2 regions of the Caballeronia sp. AZ1_KS37 genome follow, and region 2 is predicted to be linked to the other one. Evidence: riboswitches for the same ligand, from Rfam matches in the RefSeq annotation. Region 2 holds a riboswitch; the other holds the start of a gene.
What was found. Region 2 has a riboswitch for thiamine pyrophosphate ahead of thiC (phosphomethylpyrimidine synthase ThiC). Riboswitches for the same ligand answer to the same signal wherever they lie in the genome.
Positions count from the first base shown of each region.

Region 1: linked by a shared signal. The riboswitch ahead of NCS00_RS12805 (FAD-dependent oxidoreductase) and the one ahead of thiC (phosphomethylpyrimidine synthase ThiC) in region 2 are both predicted to bind thiamine pyrophosphate.

Region 1 covers NZ_JALQDP010000020.1:23,330-30,441, forward strand. The annotation lists gene mlaE (lipid asymmetry maintenance ABC transporter permease subunit MlaE) at 1-576, opposite strand, end outside; gene NCS00_RS12785 (ABC transporter ATP-binding protein) at 573-1,388, opposite strand; gene thiE (thiamine phosphate synthase) at 1,486-2,559, opposite strand; gene NCS00_RS12795 (thiazole synthase) at 2,556-3,362, opposite strand; gene thiS (sulfur carrier protein ThiS) at 3,386-3,583, opposite strand; gene NCS00_RS12805 (FAD-dependent oxidoreductase) at 3,600-4,742, opposite strand; TPP riboswitch at 4,930-5,054, opposite strand; gene NCS00_RS12810 (ABC transporter ATP-binding protein/permease) at 5,286-7,028, shown strand.
Region 2 covers NZ_JALQDP010000004.1:274,847-281,958, reverse strand. The annotation lists gene NCS00_RS05085 (glycosyltransferase family protein) at 1-746, opposite strand, end outside; gene NCS00_RS05080 (EamA family transporter) at 1,149-2,090, opposite strand; TPP riboswitch at 2,311-2,451, shown strand; gene thiC (phosphomethylpyrimidine synthase ThiC) at 2,581-4,512, shown strand; gene NCS00_RS05070 (YMGG-like glycine zipper-containing protein) at 4,753-4,932, shown strand; gene NCS00_RS05065 (hypothetical protein) at 5,136-5,660, shown strand; gene NCS00_RS33320 (hypothetical protein) at 5,921-6,049, shown strand; gene NCS00_RS05060 (L-lactate permease) at 6,307-7,112, shown strand, end outside.

The DNA of each region.
Region 1 (7,112 bases), on a different contig from region 2:
CCACACGTCCACGCCGCCTTGCATCTGCGACCAGAACGCGCCCGGATCGACGCCGATCAGCATCACGCCGACGACGTAGCCGCCGATGATGCCGACCGCGCTGAAAATGGCCGCCAGCACCGGCATGGCGACGATGCCCGCCCACATGCGCGGCGCGACGACCACCTTGAGCGGATCGACCGCCATCATTTCCATGGCGGTGAGTTGCTCGCCGGCTTTCATCAAGCCGATTTCGGCGGTCAGCGACGTGCCCGCGCGCCCCGCGAACAGTAGCGCCGTGACGACCGGCCCGAGCTCGCGCACGAGCGAGAGCGCCACCAGAAGCCCAAGCGCCTGTTCCGAACCGTAGCGGCTCAGCGTGTAATAGCCCTGCAAGCCGAGCACGAAGCCGACGAACAAACCCGACACCGCGATGATGACGAGCGAATAATTGCCGACGAAGTGGATCTGTTTCGTGACGAGGCGCGGGCGGCGCAACAGCGGAAAAAATTCGACCACGAGGCGCAGGAACATGCGCGTTGCGTAGCCTGCGGTGCCGAAACCGTCGAGCACCCAGCGTCCGAGCGCGCTGATCATGCCTGCCCTCCGATGCCGAAATCTGCGGCGAGCGGCGTGCTCGCATAGTGGAACTTGAATGGGCCGTCGGGCGTGCCGTCGATGAACTGGCGCACGGTCGGATCCTGCGATGCGCGCAGTTGCGCCGGCGTGCCTTCGGCGTGAATGCCGCCGTTCGCGATGAAATACACGTAGTCCGCGATCGCGAAGGATTCCGGTACGTCGTGCGTAACGAGAATGGACGTTGCGCCGAGCGCGTCGTTGATCGTGCGGATGAGCTGCGCCGTGATGCCGAGCGAAATGGGATCGAGGCCGGCGAACGGCTCGTCGTACATCATCAACTGGGGATCGAGCGCGATTGCGCGGGCGAGCGCCACGCGGCGCGCCATGCCGCCCGAAATCTCCGACGGCGCGAGATCGCGCGCGCCGCGCAGGCCGACCGCGTTCAGCTTCATCAGCACGAGATCGCGGATCAGCGCTTCCGGAAGGTCCGTGTGTTCGCGCAGCGGGAACGCGACGTTCTCGAACACCGTCTGGTCGGTGAACAACGCGCCGAACTGGAACAGCATGCCCATCTTCCGGCGCAGCGCGTACAGACCGTCGCGCGTCTGGGCGCCGACGTCCTGTCCGTCGAACATGACTTTGCCGCGACTCGCCTTCACGAGACCGCCGACCAGACGCAAGGTCGTGGTTTTGCCGCAGCCTGAGCCGCCCATGACCGCGACCACCTGCCCACGCGTGAATCGCATGTTCAGGTTCGACAGGACGAGCCGGTCGCCGTAGCCGAAGTCGACGTCGCGTAGCTCTAGCAGAGTCTCGGAGAAAGCAGGCACTGGGTAAGAGATTCCGTTGGCGCAAGAGGCCGAATTATAGGGCCTGCGCGCAATCGGTGCTTTGCCTAGGCGTGTATCCCCTTGCTTTTGGGACTTTTCACCGTTGACCTGCGAACATTTTTTGCAGTGACAAAACCGCCGCGGCTGTGTCCGGTGCCTCGGTGACCGCGCGCACGACCGCCGCGCTGCGCACGCCGGTTTCCAGCACGCCCGGCATCGCCTTGGCGTCGATTCCACCAATGGCGACAAGCGGCACCCGGCCCGACAGCAGTCGCACGTAGCGCGACAGGCGCGCCAATCCTTGCGGCTTGGTCGGCATGACTTTCGTCGTAGTCGGGAAGACGGCGCCGAGCGCAAGGTAGCTCGGCTTGAAGTGCAGCGCGCGCAACATCTCGTAATAGCCGTGCGTCGACAGACCGAGCCGCACGCCGGCTTTCGCGATGGCGCTCAGGTCGGCCGTCTGCACGTCTTCCTGTCCGAGGTGCACGCCGTACGCGCCCGCCGCAATCGCCTCGCGCCAATGATCGTTGATAAAAACCTGTGCGTCATGCCGACGTCCCGCCTCGACCGAGCGCGAGATTTCGCGCTGCAAGTCGGCGGCGTCGGCGGTTTTGCGGCGCAGTTGCGTCGTGCGGACGCCGAGACCGAGCACGCGCTCGACCCAGTCGGCGCTCGGCAGCACCGGATACAGGCCGAGCCGATCGGGGCACGCCGGGAATCCGCCTTCGGGCGCGGCGGGCAGATCGGCGACACGCGGAAACGTCGCGAATTCGACGGGCCACGCGTCGTCCTTGTTCTCATCGCCCGCGCGCCAGGCGAGCGCGAGCGTCAGCGCGTCGTGCGGCTCGAAATTGCAGTCGAGGAAAGCGGCGAGCGCGGACAGCCAATCATCCGACCATTCGCCTTCGAGCGCGAAACGCTCGTCGCCACGACGCAGCGTGACGCGATCGCCATGCGCTTCGAGGATTGCCGCGGCGCCGTTCGCGGCCACATCGTGCGGCTCGTTGAAGACGATGATGTCGCTCGCCTGCGGCGATTCCGGCGCGGTCAGGCAGATGCGCCAGCGCGTTTCCGCCGTCGGCCATTCGCCGAGACGCGCGCGAATCCGCTCGGCGACTTCAGTCAGCTCGTCCGCCGGCGGCCAGAACACTTCACGATTCAACAAGCTCATGCCGCGCCTCCGTCCTGATGCCAGAACGGCATGCCGACGACCGGCGTGCTCGCCTGCGCGCTGTCGCGCTCGGCCATGGGGCCCGCGAGGAACGCGGTGCGCCCCGCTTCGACGCCGAGCGCGAACGCGCGCGCCATCTGCGGCGGGAAGGTTGCCTGCGAGACGGCCGTGTTGAGCAGCACGCCATCGAAGCCCCATTCCATCACCTGACACGCATGCGACGGCACGCCGAGACCGGCATCGACGATCAGCGGCACATCCGGCAGACGCTCGCGCAAGGTGCGCAGCCCGTATGGATTCGTCACGCCCTTGCCCGTGCCGATGGGCGCGCCCCACGGCATCAGCGCTTCGCAGCCGGCATCGAGCAGACGCCGGCCGATGACGAGATCTTCCGTGCAGTAAGGCAGCACCTTGAAGCCATCGCGGATCAGCTTGGCCGCCGCTTCGACGAGGCCGATCGGATCGGGCTGCAGCGTGTAGTCGTCGCCGATCAATTCCAGTTTGATCCACGGCGTCTCGAACACCTCGCGCGCCATGTGCGCGGTCGTGAGCACCTCGTCGACGCTCTGGCAGCCCGCCGTGTTCGGCAAAAGCGCGACGCCGTGGCGCTTGAGCACATCGAAGAAGCCGGCTTCCCCGGTCTCCGACTGACGGCGCAGCGCGACCGTGACCATGCCCGGCCGAGCGGCGTCGATGGAGTCGGAAAGCGATTGCAGCGACGGATAACGCGACGTGCCGAGCAGCACGCGGCTCGGAAACGTCTCGCCGTAGAGCGTGAGGACGTCGGCGGTGGAAATGGTCATGGTTCGATCCTTCGGTTCGGAGTTCAGCCGCCCGCGACGGGCGACACGACGTCGAGCTTGTCGCCGGCGGCGAGCGTTTTCGTGGCGTGTTCGCCGCGCGCGACGAACTGGCCGTTCAGCGCGACCGCGAACGGCGGTTTCGCGCCGAACGCGGCGAGCGCGTCGGTGACGGTGGTGGCGTCGGGCAAATCGAAGACGCGCTGATTGATGTGGATGTTCATGGTTGTTTCCTGATGACTAGAGCGCTGGCGCAACCGCGAACTCGCCGTGCAGCAGTTCGGGCCAGCGCGCGGCGCTGCGGAAATCGGAGAAGGCCTCGGCATCGGCGATATCGCCGGAAGCGAGCGCGTCGGCGAGACGGCACCCGGCATCCGCGACTTCGGGCGCGATCATGAAGCCGTGCCGGTACAAGCCGTTCACGCGCAAGGTCCGCGCCCCGTCCCAGACGATCGCCGGCCGGTGATCCGGCAAGGTCGGCCGGCAATGCGAGTTCAGTTCGAGGATGCGCGCCTCGCCGAAACCCGGATGCACCGCGAACGCGGCGCTCAGCAGCTCGAGCGCCGAACGTACGCTCACGGGCGACATGTCCTCGCCCTCGACTTCCGTCGCGCCGATCACGTAGAGATCGTTCTCCTTCGGCGCGATGTAGAGCGGATAGCGCGGATGCAAGAGCCGCACCGGCCGCGTCAGCCCGATGCCCGGCGCGTGCACGCGCGCGACTTCGCCGCGAACGCCGCGCAGCGCGGGCCACGCGGGCTTCCCGCCGAGGCCGCGGCAATCGATGATCCAGCGCGCGTCGGGCATCGCATCGACGGCGGTGTTCCAGTGCGTACGCACGCCGCGCGCGGCAAGTCCGGCGGCGAGCGCGCCAAGCGCCTGACGGTTGTCCAGTTGGCCTTCGTTCGGCAGCAGCCAGCCCTGCGCGAAGCGCGTTCCGAGCGCCGGTTCGGCTTGCGCGACTTGCGCGCCCGCGAGCTTGACGAAGCCGCCGTCGAGCAGATCGGCGGGCGAATTGGCCTTGAGACGGCGTTCGAAGAGCGGCGCTTCGGCGCGATCCGCGCCGTGCCAGACGACGAGCGTGCCGTTGCGCTGAAAGAAAACCGGCTCGGGCAATTGCGCGATGAGTTCAGGCCAGCGTTCGAGCGATGCCGCCCCCAGCCCGACGACGAGCGGCTCCGCGCTCGCCGCTTCCGCGAGCGGCGCGAGCATGGCGGCGGCGACCCACGCGGCCGACTGCGTGCCGGCGGCGTCGCCGCGTTCGTAAAGCGCGACGTCGTGGCCCGCGCCCGCGAGTTGCCAGGCGACGAGCCGTCCGACGAGCCCGCCGCCGACGACGGCGAAATCCGGCCGGCGCGCGGCGCCCTGATCGATTCTGTTCATCAATTCGATGTCTCCATACGCGTAACGCTGCGCTGCACGATGGAGACGAAAGACGCGATCCCGATCGTGCTGGCGCGGCGCCACATCACGAGGACGAAATCAGCGGGAGAGACCGGCTCGGCAGCGCATGAAGCGCGCCGGGCGCGAAGAAAGGACTGGAAGAGACTGGAGGAATGGCGCGAGGCTCGCGCGGTCTCCGGAAACTTCCCTCGCCGGTATTACCCGGATCGGGTGCAAAGGGTCTCTCTCAGCCTCGCCGCGCTGCCGACCGTTCCGGCCGCCGATGCACGCGAAGCACCCCTGTTTCGTCGAGGGTCATTAAAACATGAAAGGCAAAGGCGCTGCAAACCGGGATTCCCCGCCTTTTATCGTGCGCGGCGGCACTCTGGCACAATGCCGCGAACATGGTTCGCAGGACGATCGCCCGAAATTAAGTGAGCGTTAAGCGAACCCCGGAACAATCTGCGGAGCCGGAAAACGCCGCGCGCGGCCCGGCCGCGGACGTAACAATCGGGCGCCACGAGGCGCATCAGCAGGAAGCTCATGACCAACACCCATACCGAAAGCACGCAGCAGAAGGCCGACGAAGTCTCGGCGTGGAGCCTCATCAAGCCCTACTGGGTGTCGGAGGAGCGCGGCTTCGCGTGGGGCCTTCTCGTCGCGATCATCGCGATCAACATGACCGTTGTGTGGATCAACGTCCGGCTCAACAGCTGGAACGCCGACTTCTACAACGCGCTGCAGAACAAGAACGTCAAGGACTTTCCGCATCTGCTGCTGATCTTCACGGGCCTCGCGTTCGCGTACATCCTGCTCGCGGTGTACGGTCGATATCTGCGGCAGATGCTCGCGTTTCGCTGGCGTCAATGGCTCACCAACCGCTTTCTGGAACAATGGCTCGGTGACAAGGCGTTCTACCGCATCGAGCGCGACCGCCTCGCCGACAACCCCGACCAGCGTATTTCCGACGACCTGCAATCCTTCGCCACCACCACGCTTTCGCTCTCGCTCGATCTGCTTTCGACGCTCGTCACGCTCGTCACTTTCATCACGATTCTCTGGACCATCGCGGGCGCGCTGACCTTCTCGCTCGGCGGCACGCCGATCACGATTCCGGGCTATATGGTCTGGGCCGCCGCGCTCTACGCGATTCTCGGCTCGCTGATCATCCAGAAGGTCGGGCATCCGCTCGTGTCGATCAACTATCAGCAGCAGAAGGTCGAGGCCGATTTCCGTTTCGGCCTGATCCGCGTGCGCGAGAACGCCGAACAGATTGCGTTTTATGACGGCATCGCGACCGAAACGGCGAACGCAAAGACCATCTTCCAGCGCATTCGCGACAACTGGTGGATGATCATGAAGTACACGAAGCGCATGACCTTCGTGCTGTCGTTCTACGGGCAGATCGCGATCATTTTCCCGATCATGGTCGCCGCGCCGCGCTACTTCGCGGGCGCGTTTTCGTTTGGCGTGCTGATGCAGATTTCATCGGCGTTCGGCACGGTCAGCGATTCGTTTTCGTGGTTCATCAACAGTTATTCGACGTTGGTCGAATGGCGCGCGACCGTGAATCGTCTGCGCGAATTCAAGCGGGTGATGCGCTCGACGCATATCCGCGAAGAAACGTCGCCGGCGACGGAGCGCGGCGGCATCAACCTGCACTACACGAGCACGCCGTCGCTCACGACGAACGGGCTCATGCTCGCGCTGCCCAACGGCACGCCGCTTTCGCGCGTGGCGAACGTGTCGATCGAGCCGGGTTCGCGCTGGCTGGTCGTCGGTCCATCGGGCTCGGGCAAGAGCACGTTGATGCGCGCGCTCGCGGGTCTTTGGCCGTTCGGCGACGGCACGATCGACGCGCCCGTCGACGCGAAGATGATGTTCGTCCCGCAGATGAGTTATCTGCCGATCGGCACGTTGCGCGCGGCGCTTTCGTATCCGTCGGCGGGCGGAACGTTCAGTGATGAAGAGTCGCGCGACGCGCTGCGTCTGTGCAATCTCGAGGCGTATGCGGATCGGCTGGAGGAAAGCGCGCATTGGGCGCGGAGTCTGTCGCCGGGCGAGCAGCAACGGCTTGCTGCCGCGCGCGTGCTGTTGCACAAGCCGGACTTCGTGTTCCTCGACGAAGCCACGAGCGCGCTCGACGCCGAGAACGAGCTGCATATCTACAACATGCTGGTCGAGCGGCTGCCGAAGGCGGCGATTGTGAGCGTGGCGCATCGCGAGTCGGTCGCGATGTTCCATGATTACAAGATCGAGATCGAGAGGGCGATGGCGGAGGTTTGACCCGTCCGCGCTCAAAAGCAAAAGGCCACGCAATCGTGAACTGCACCCCAAAAGTTGGACACCCGTTCAACGATTTGGGGTGTT
Region 2 (7,112 bases):
AGCTTTTCATAGGGAATCGTTGAAACGTTCCTAAAGCTAGGCGTCGCCAGGAACGGAACAGTCAGATTTGCCATCACACGTCCACTGGAAATCCAATCCCGGTACAGAATATCCACCGCGATTCCGGGATCCGGCTCTTCAGAGAAAAGCTGCCGCAGTGTTTGCTTTCCCTTCGGAGTCACGACGTAACAGGCAGAGCAATATGCAAAGATCCCACGTGCGTCAATAATGCTCACGCCTGAGAGCGCATGTCTATCCTCTTCCGAAGCATCGCCGCGCATCCGATTCTTCATTTGTATCTCACTAAGAGATAACAGGAAGGGCGCCTGTGCATAGAAGGAGCAACAGTCTAAAAAAAGAATATCGCAGGTCGGATTTCTAGCGATAAATTCACTTAGCGTGGCTGGATTCGCTATTTTCGAAAAAGAACGACTGATTTCTACATCGTCCTCCAAAATCAGAAGAGCCGACGAATCATCAGAGTCTGCAATAGCCTCCGTGTGCGACTGTCGACACGCCCAAACACTGTTTTCAACAACGCCGACGAACGGCCCACGCGTGCTTCCATCGACTGCGGCGAAACGCTTGATCCAATCTTCGCAGCCCAAATCATGCAGCTGACGCTCGATTGAATGTCGACGCTCCTTACTTCTTTCAAGATTTATGTACACCCCTTCAAGCCGCATGATCGATGCTCCATTCTTAAATCGATAAGTATAGCTCATCATTTTCTTGCTGATGATCATCGCTCTCTTGAAGCTTTACATCTGCCGCCCGCGCTTTGCCGAATCGATGATCCGAGCGCACGTGTTCAGGTCCGCTGTGAACACATCTAGATCGCTGCGGAGGACGGATCCCGCATAAAATCGTCCTCCGCAACAGCTGCTTACCAGCGATATCCCGCCTGCGCTTTTATAGAAGAGACAAACCCGACTGCGTGAGAGCACTTATGTAGTAATTACATAAGGGCCGCAATTGAGCATGCCTGAATATTTTGTCGCATCCAGATGGGTATGTTGACCAGTGCGATGCGCTCTGGACGAGCGCTCGATTTCGGCAATTTTTGTATCTGGTATTGCCGAGATTTCAATTCGCCGAGTCCGGTTTGTCGTGCATTTTTCCAAACATCGTGCGAAGAAAGTGCGCCGTTACGCCATCCCCCGCCGCCGCTGATCAAACCAGAACGACAGCCCAACGGAAAGCAGAATCACAACCGTCGCAATCACGGTCCATTGCGTGACGATTTCCCCGAGCAGCAGCGCGCCCAAACCAACCGCCACCACCGGATTCACATAAAGACAACTCGTCGCGACGATCGTGCTCGTATTGCGGATCAGAAAGTTATACGCGACATAAGCGGCCATCGAACCGATCACAACGAGATACAAAAACGAGAACCCCGCGCCGACGCCGACGCTCGCCAACCGCTCGCCCGATGCGAACGCGATCGCCGTCGCGATCAATCCGCCCAAACCGATCTGCAGCGCCGTCGACATCAGCAGATCGGAAGGCTGCGGCAGGCGCGTCGCCAGATGCGCGCCGCCCGCCCAGAAGATCGCGGCGCACAGAATCGCCAGCGTGCCGACCGTCGAACTCGGCGAGGGATCGCCGTGATTCAGCAGCACGATCCCGAGCAGACCCAGCGCCACCGCGAACCACTCGCCTTTCGCGACGCCGCGTCCGCTGAGCGCGGTGAAGATCGTCGCGAAAAGCGGCACCGTCGCGACCATCACGGCGGCCGTGCCGGTCCCCACGGTCCGCATGCCGTAAGCCATCATCCCGCTCGACAGACCTTCCAGCAACGTGCCGACGATCGCCGCGTTGCGCACTTCCCGCGCGCTGGGCCACACCGACTTGCGATGCACCGCGATCAAGAATAGCCCTATGCCCGCGAACAGATTGCGCAGCCCGCCGAGCATCAACGGCGGAAAAGATTCGAGCGCGAGATGGATGCCGAGATACGTCGATCCCCAAACGAGATAGACGACCGTCAGTGCAAGCGCGACCTGCCCCTTGAAAGAGCGCGGCGCGCGAAACGGAAAACGGTCAGGGAAGCTGAACGGCAGGCGCGGCGGAGGCAGTGCGGACATGCATCACTCCGCGGCGACGGCTGCGCGCCGGAGAAAAACGGGCAAAACCAGACAGAACGACATGGCGTAAAGCAAAGGGGAATGGCGCGAGGAAGGACCGCGCGACCTTCGGGAAAACCCGGAAATCCGCGGCGCCCGACATTATGCAGTAAGCGCTCGCATCCATCGGCTCATTTTCGGGATGGTTGCCAAGACGCCACGCCGCGGTGTAACGTGTCGGCTGCTAACGCGGGGGTCCTGCGTTGCACATCGCGGTTTCGTGCGGTTTTATCGACGAAGCGCTTCGTGTGGCGTGGGTGAGAAATACCCTTTGAACCTGATCTGGATAATGCCAGCGCAGGGAAGCGTTCGGGTTCCATAGGCCGCAGTCCACGCCACTTCAACCGAACCCGTACCTTTCCATCTCGTTCCTCCCTGTTTAGCTCCTGAGTCACCACGAGCTACGACATCGCTCGTGCTGAAAAAAATCGTCCCTTAGGAGATCAAGCACATGAATGCCAACCCGAAGTTCCTCTCGGAAAACGCCGTCGTCGATGCCGCCGCCATCGCGCCGCTGCCGAACTCGCGCAAGGTCTATGTCGAAGGTTCGACGCCCGACATCCGCGTGCCGATGCGCGAGATCACGCAATCCGACACGCCCGACGGCTTCGGCGGCGAGAAGAATCCGCCCGTCTACGTGTACGACACGTCGGGCCCGTACACCGATCCCGACGCGCAGATCGACATTCGCAGCGGTCTGCCCGCGCTGCGCGGCGCGTGGATCGAAAAGCGCGGCGACACCGAGGAACTGAGCGGCCTGTCGAGCGAGTTCGGCCGCGAGCGCGCCGCCGATCCGAAAACGGCCGAACTGCGCTTTCCGGGTTTGCACCGTCATCCGCGCCGCGCGCTCGCCGGCAAGAACGTCTCGCAGATGCACTACGCGCGCCAGGGCATCATCACGCCGGAGATGGAGTACATCGCGATTCGCGAGAACCAGCGTCGCGCGGAGTATCTCGAAAGCCTGCGCACGAGCGGCCCCAACGGCGAAAAGCTCGCGAAGATGATGGGCCGCCAGCACGCCGGACAAGCCTTCGGCGCGGCGGCGTTCGGCAAGGACGCGGTGAAGGAAATCACGCCTGAATTCGTGCGCGAGGAAGTGGCGCGCGGCCGCGCGATCATCCCCGCGAACATCAATCACCCGGAAAGCGAGCCGATGATTATCGGCCGCAACTTCCTCGTGAAGATCAACGCGAACATCGGCAATTCGGCGGTCACGTCGTCGATCGGCGAGGAAGTCGACAAGATGACGTGGGCAATTCGCTGGGGCGGCGACACGGTCATGGATCTGTCGACCGGCAAGCACATCCACGAAACGCGCGAGTGGATCATCCGCAATTCGCCGGTGCCGATCGGCACGGTGCCGATCTATCAGGCGCTCGAAAAGGTGAACGGCAAGGCCGAAGACCTGACGTGGGAAATCTTCCGCGACACGCTCATCGAGCAGGCGGAGCAAGGCGTCGATTACTTCACGATTCACGCCGGCGTGCGCCTGCAATACGTGCCGCTGACCGCGAACCGCATGACGGGCATCGTGTCGCGCGGCGGCTCGATCATGGCGAAGTGGTGCCTCGCGCATCACAAGGAAAGCTTCATTTACGAGCACTTCGAAGACATCTGCGAAATCATGAAGCAATACGATGTCTCGTTCTCCCTCGGCGACGGCCTGCGCCCCGGCTCGATCTACGACGCCAATGACGAAGCCCAGCTCGGCGAACTGAAGACGCTCGGCGAACTGACGCAGATCGCGTGGAAGCACGACGTGCAGGTGATGATCGAAGGCCCCGGCCACGTTCCGATGCAGCTCATCAAGGAAAACATGGACCTGCAACTGGAATGGTGCGACGAAGCGCCCTTCTACACGCTCGGGCCGCTGACGACCGACATCGCGCCGGGTTACGACCACATCACGTCGGGCATCGGCGCTGCGATGATCGGCTGGTTCGGCACCGCGATGCTCTGCTACGTCACGCCCAAGGAACACCTGGGGCTGCCGAACAAGGACGACGTGAAGGAAGGCATCATCACGTACAAGCTCGCGGCGCACGCGGCCGATCTCGCGAAGGGTCATCCGGGCGCGCAGGTGCGGGACAATGCGCTGTCGAAGGCGCGCTTCGAATTCCGCTGGGAAGACCAGTTCAATCTCGGTCTCGATCCGGACAAGGCGCGCGAATTCCACGACGAAACGCTGCCGAAGGATTCCGCGAAGGTCGCGCATTTCTGCTCGATGTGCGGCCCGCACTTCTGCTCGATGAAGATCACGCAGGACGTGCGCGATTTCGCGGCGAAGCAAGGTGTCAGCGAAAGCGAGGCGCTCGCCAAGGGCATGGAGACGAAGGCGATCGAGTTCGTGAAAAAGGGCTCGGAAATCTATCAGCCGACCTGAAGCTTCTGACTCGCTGACAACGGCCTGTCGCACAGCGCGTGCGGCAGGCCGTTTTTTATGTGTGCGCCGGGCGCAAAGCCTTGTCGGGCCTGAATGAGCGGTTCATCCGACGATTCGGGCATCTTTTCTGCTATTTGAGTGCGTGAACCGGCGCAAATGCGGCCGAGCCGCAGCCGATTCATCTCATCTTCGAATTGGAGAGTCGACATGAAAATCATCAAACAGATCGGCGCCGCTGCAATGATCGTTGGGTTTCTGGGAGGACTGACCGCTTGCGGCGACATGACCACGCGTCAACGGGATACGGCTATCGGCGCCGGCGTCGGTGCGGCGGGCGGCGCGGTGATCGGCGGCAGCGCGCTTTCGACGCTCGGCGGCGCGGCGGTCGGCGGGATTATCGGCAATCAGGTCGGGAAGTAGCGCGAACATCGTCTACGACGCAACGGACGCGTTTCGCCGCCCTCAACGACCCGCTGTTTCATTTCTGTTACATAAAGGCGCGCCGCAATGCTTTTTCACATCACGCGGCGCGCCTCCCGGTTGTCGTTCGACTAAGCTGCTTCTTAAGGGGCCAATTTCATTCGATCCCACGTCCCGCAAGCCGTAACGCAAGGAGCAGTGCCATGATTTCCGCCCGCAGCATGTCCGGACCCGGGACGGCCGCCGCAGCGCTCGCCGCCGGGCTTCTTCTCGGCGGATGTTATTACCCTTACGGTTATCCGGCTTATCCAGCTTATCCGCCCGCGCCTGTCGTCGGCGCGACCTACACGCAGCGGGAATTCGCGTTGCCCGCGTCCGGCACGGCGGCCACGCCGACGTCATCCGCGACCTTGCCGCCACAGTACGAATACGCCGTCGGCTCGTCGTACTCCGACTACTACCGGACGTATCCCTATCCGTATTACCCGCCGTATGCGGCTTACCCGTACTACGGCTATCCGGCGTACTACGGCTACGGCTACGGTTATCCGGCGGTTTCGTTCAGCTTCGGCTACTGGGGCGGCAGCGGATGCTGCTGGGGACATGGCTATCGCGGCGGCTACCACGGTGGCGGATGGCACGGCGGCGGCGGGTGGCATGGGGGCGGCGGCTGGCACGGCGGCGGCGGCAGTTGGCATGGCGGCGGAGGCGGCGGCCGCGGACACTGATCGCCGCGCCGCGATACGCCAGGTGAGACAAAAAGCCGTTTGTCGCCTTGCCGCGTAACACTGCTGCAACATTTTCCTTTCGACACGGGCTCGCGCGCACGACGCGCTTCATCGTGCGCCGGCGCACTTTCCTTATCCGACAAGGCTTCGCCACTATTCGCCAGATGATTGGCACGGTTTTGGCTACATAGCTTCCCTGCATCGAGTCGCAACGGCGATAACCGTTGTTCCGCGCACTTTTCCGTATCGGGGGATCGGACATGATGGCCTTCGTGTTTTTCCTGCTGTGGATTTTCGCCTCGCTCGGCCTTCTGACCGTGTGGGTCTTCCGCCAGACGCCATCGGCCGGTCGCGACGAGAGCGCGCCGAGCGCCGTCGCCGAGGGCTGATCGCGCTCGTCCGTGCTTCTCCGTCCGCATCGATTACGCGCCCGCAAGCGGCGCGTCCCTTCACGTCCATTCACCTCTGCGCGCCACGCCGTGGCCGGAATGGACGGGCATTCACGCCTTGACGCATGCCCTTCGCGCCCTATTCTTAGTGTGCGCGTTATGCGGTTGCTTAAGCCGGCGACCGGACATCGAACTCCACGCGCATCGCGGCTTCGCGTTGGCGCCGCTTCGGTTCATGACAGAACGAAGGAGACCCGATGTTCCACCAGCTACTCACCCCGATCGCCAATTCCCTGTTCGCATCCTTCATCGTCGCCGCGCTGCCGATCATCCTCGTGCTCGTGCTGCTCGGCTGGGCGCGCCGTCCCGCGTGGCAGGCGTCGCTCGCGGGGCTGGTCCTTGCGCTCGTCATCGCCATCGCGGGCTGGCATTTTCCGGTCGGGCTCGCGCTCGATTCGGTCGCGGCCGGCGCCGTGTTCGCGCTGTGGCCCGTCATGTGGATCGTCTTCGCCGCGATCCTGCTCTACAACGTCGCGCAACGCTCGGGGCGCTTCGAAGCATTTCGCGTGTGGATGGTCGATAACCTGCCGAACGACCGGCGCATCGTGCTCGTCGTGATCGGCTTCTCGTTCGGCGCGCTGCTCGAAGGGATTTCGGGCTTCGGCACGCCGATCGCAATCACGAGTTCGCTCTTGATCCTGCTCGGCTTCCCGACGCTCGAAGCGCTGACCTTCACGTTGATCTTCAACACGGCGCCGGTCGCGTTCGGCGCGCTCGGCGTGCCGATCACCGTGCTCGGCGCAGTCACGCACCTGCCCACCGATGCGCTCGCCAAAATGGTCGGTCGCCAGTTGCCGTTCTTCGCGCTCTTTCTGCCCTTCTATGTGATCGGTATCTACGCGGGCTTTCGCAACATGATGCGTATCTGGCCCGTGCTGCTCGTCTCGGGCGGCGTGTTCGCATTGACGCAGTTCGTGACGTCGAACTACATCAGCTATGCGCTCACCGACGTGCTTTCGTCGCTCGTCTCGCTGATCGTGACGATCGCGTTCCTGCGCGTGTG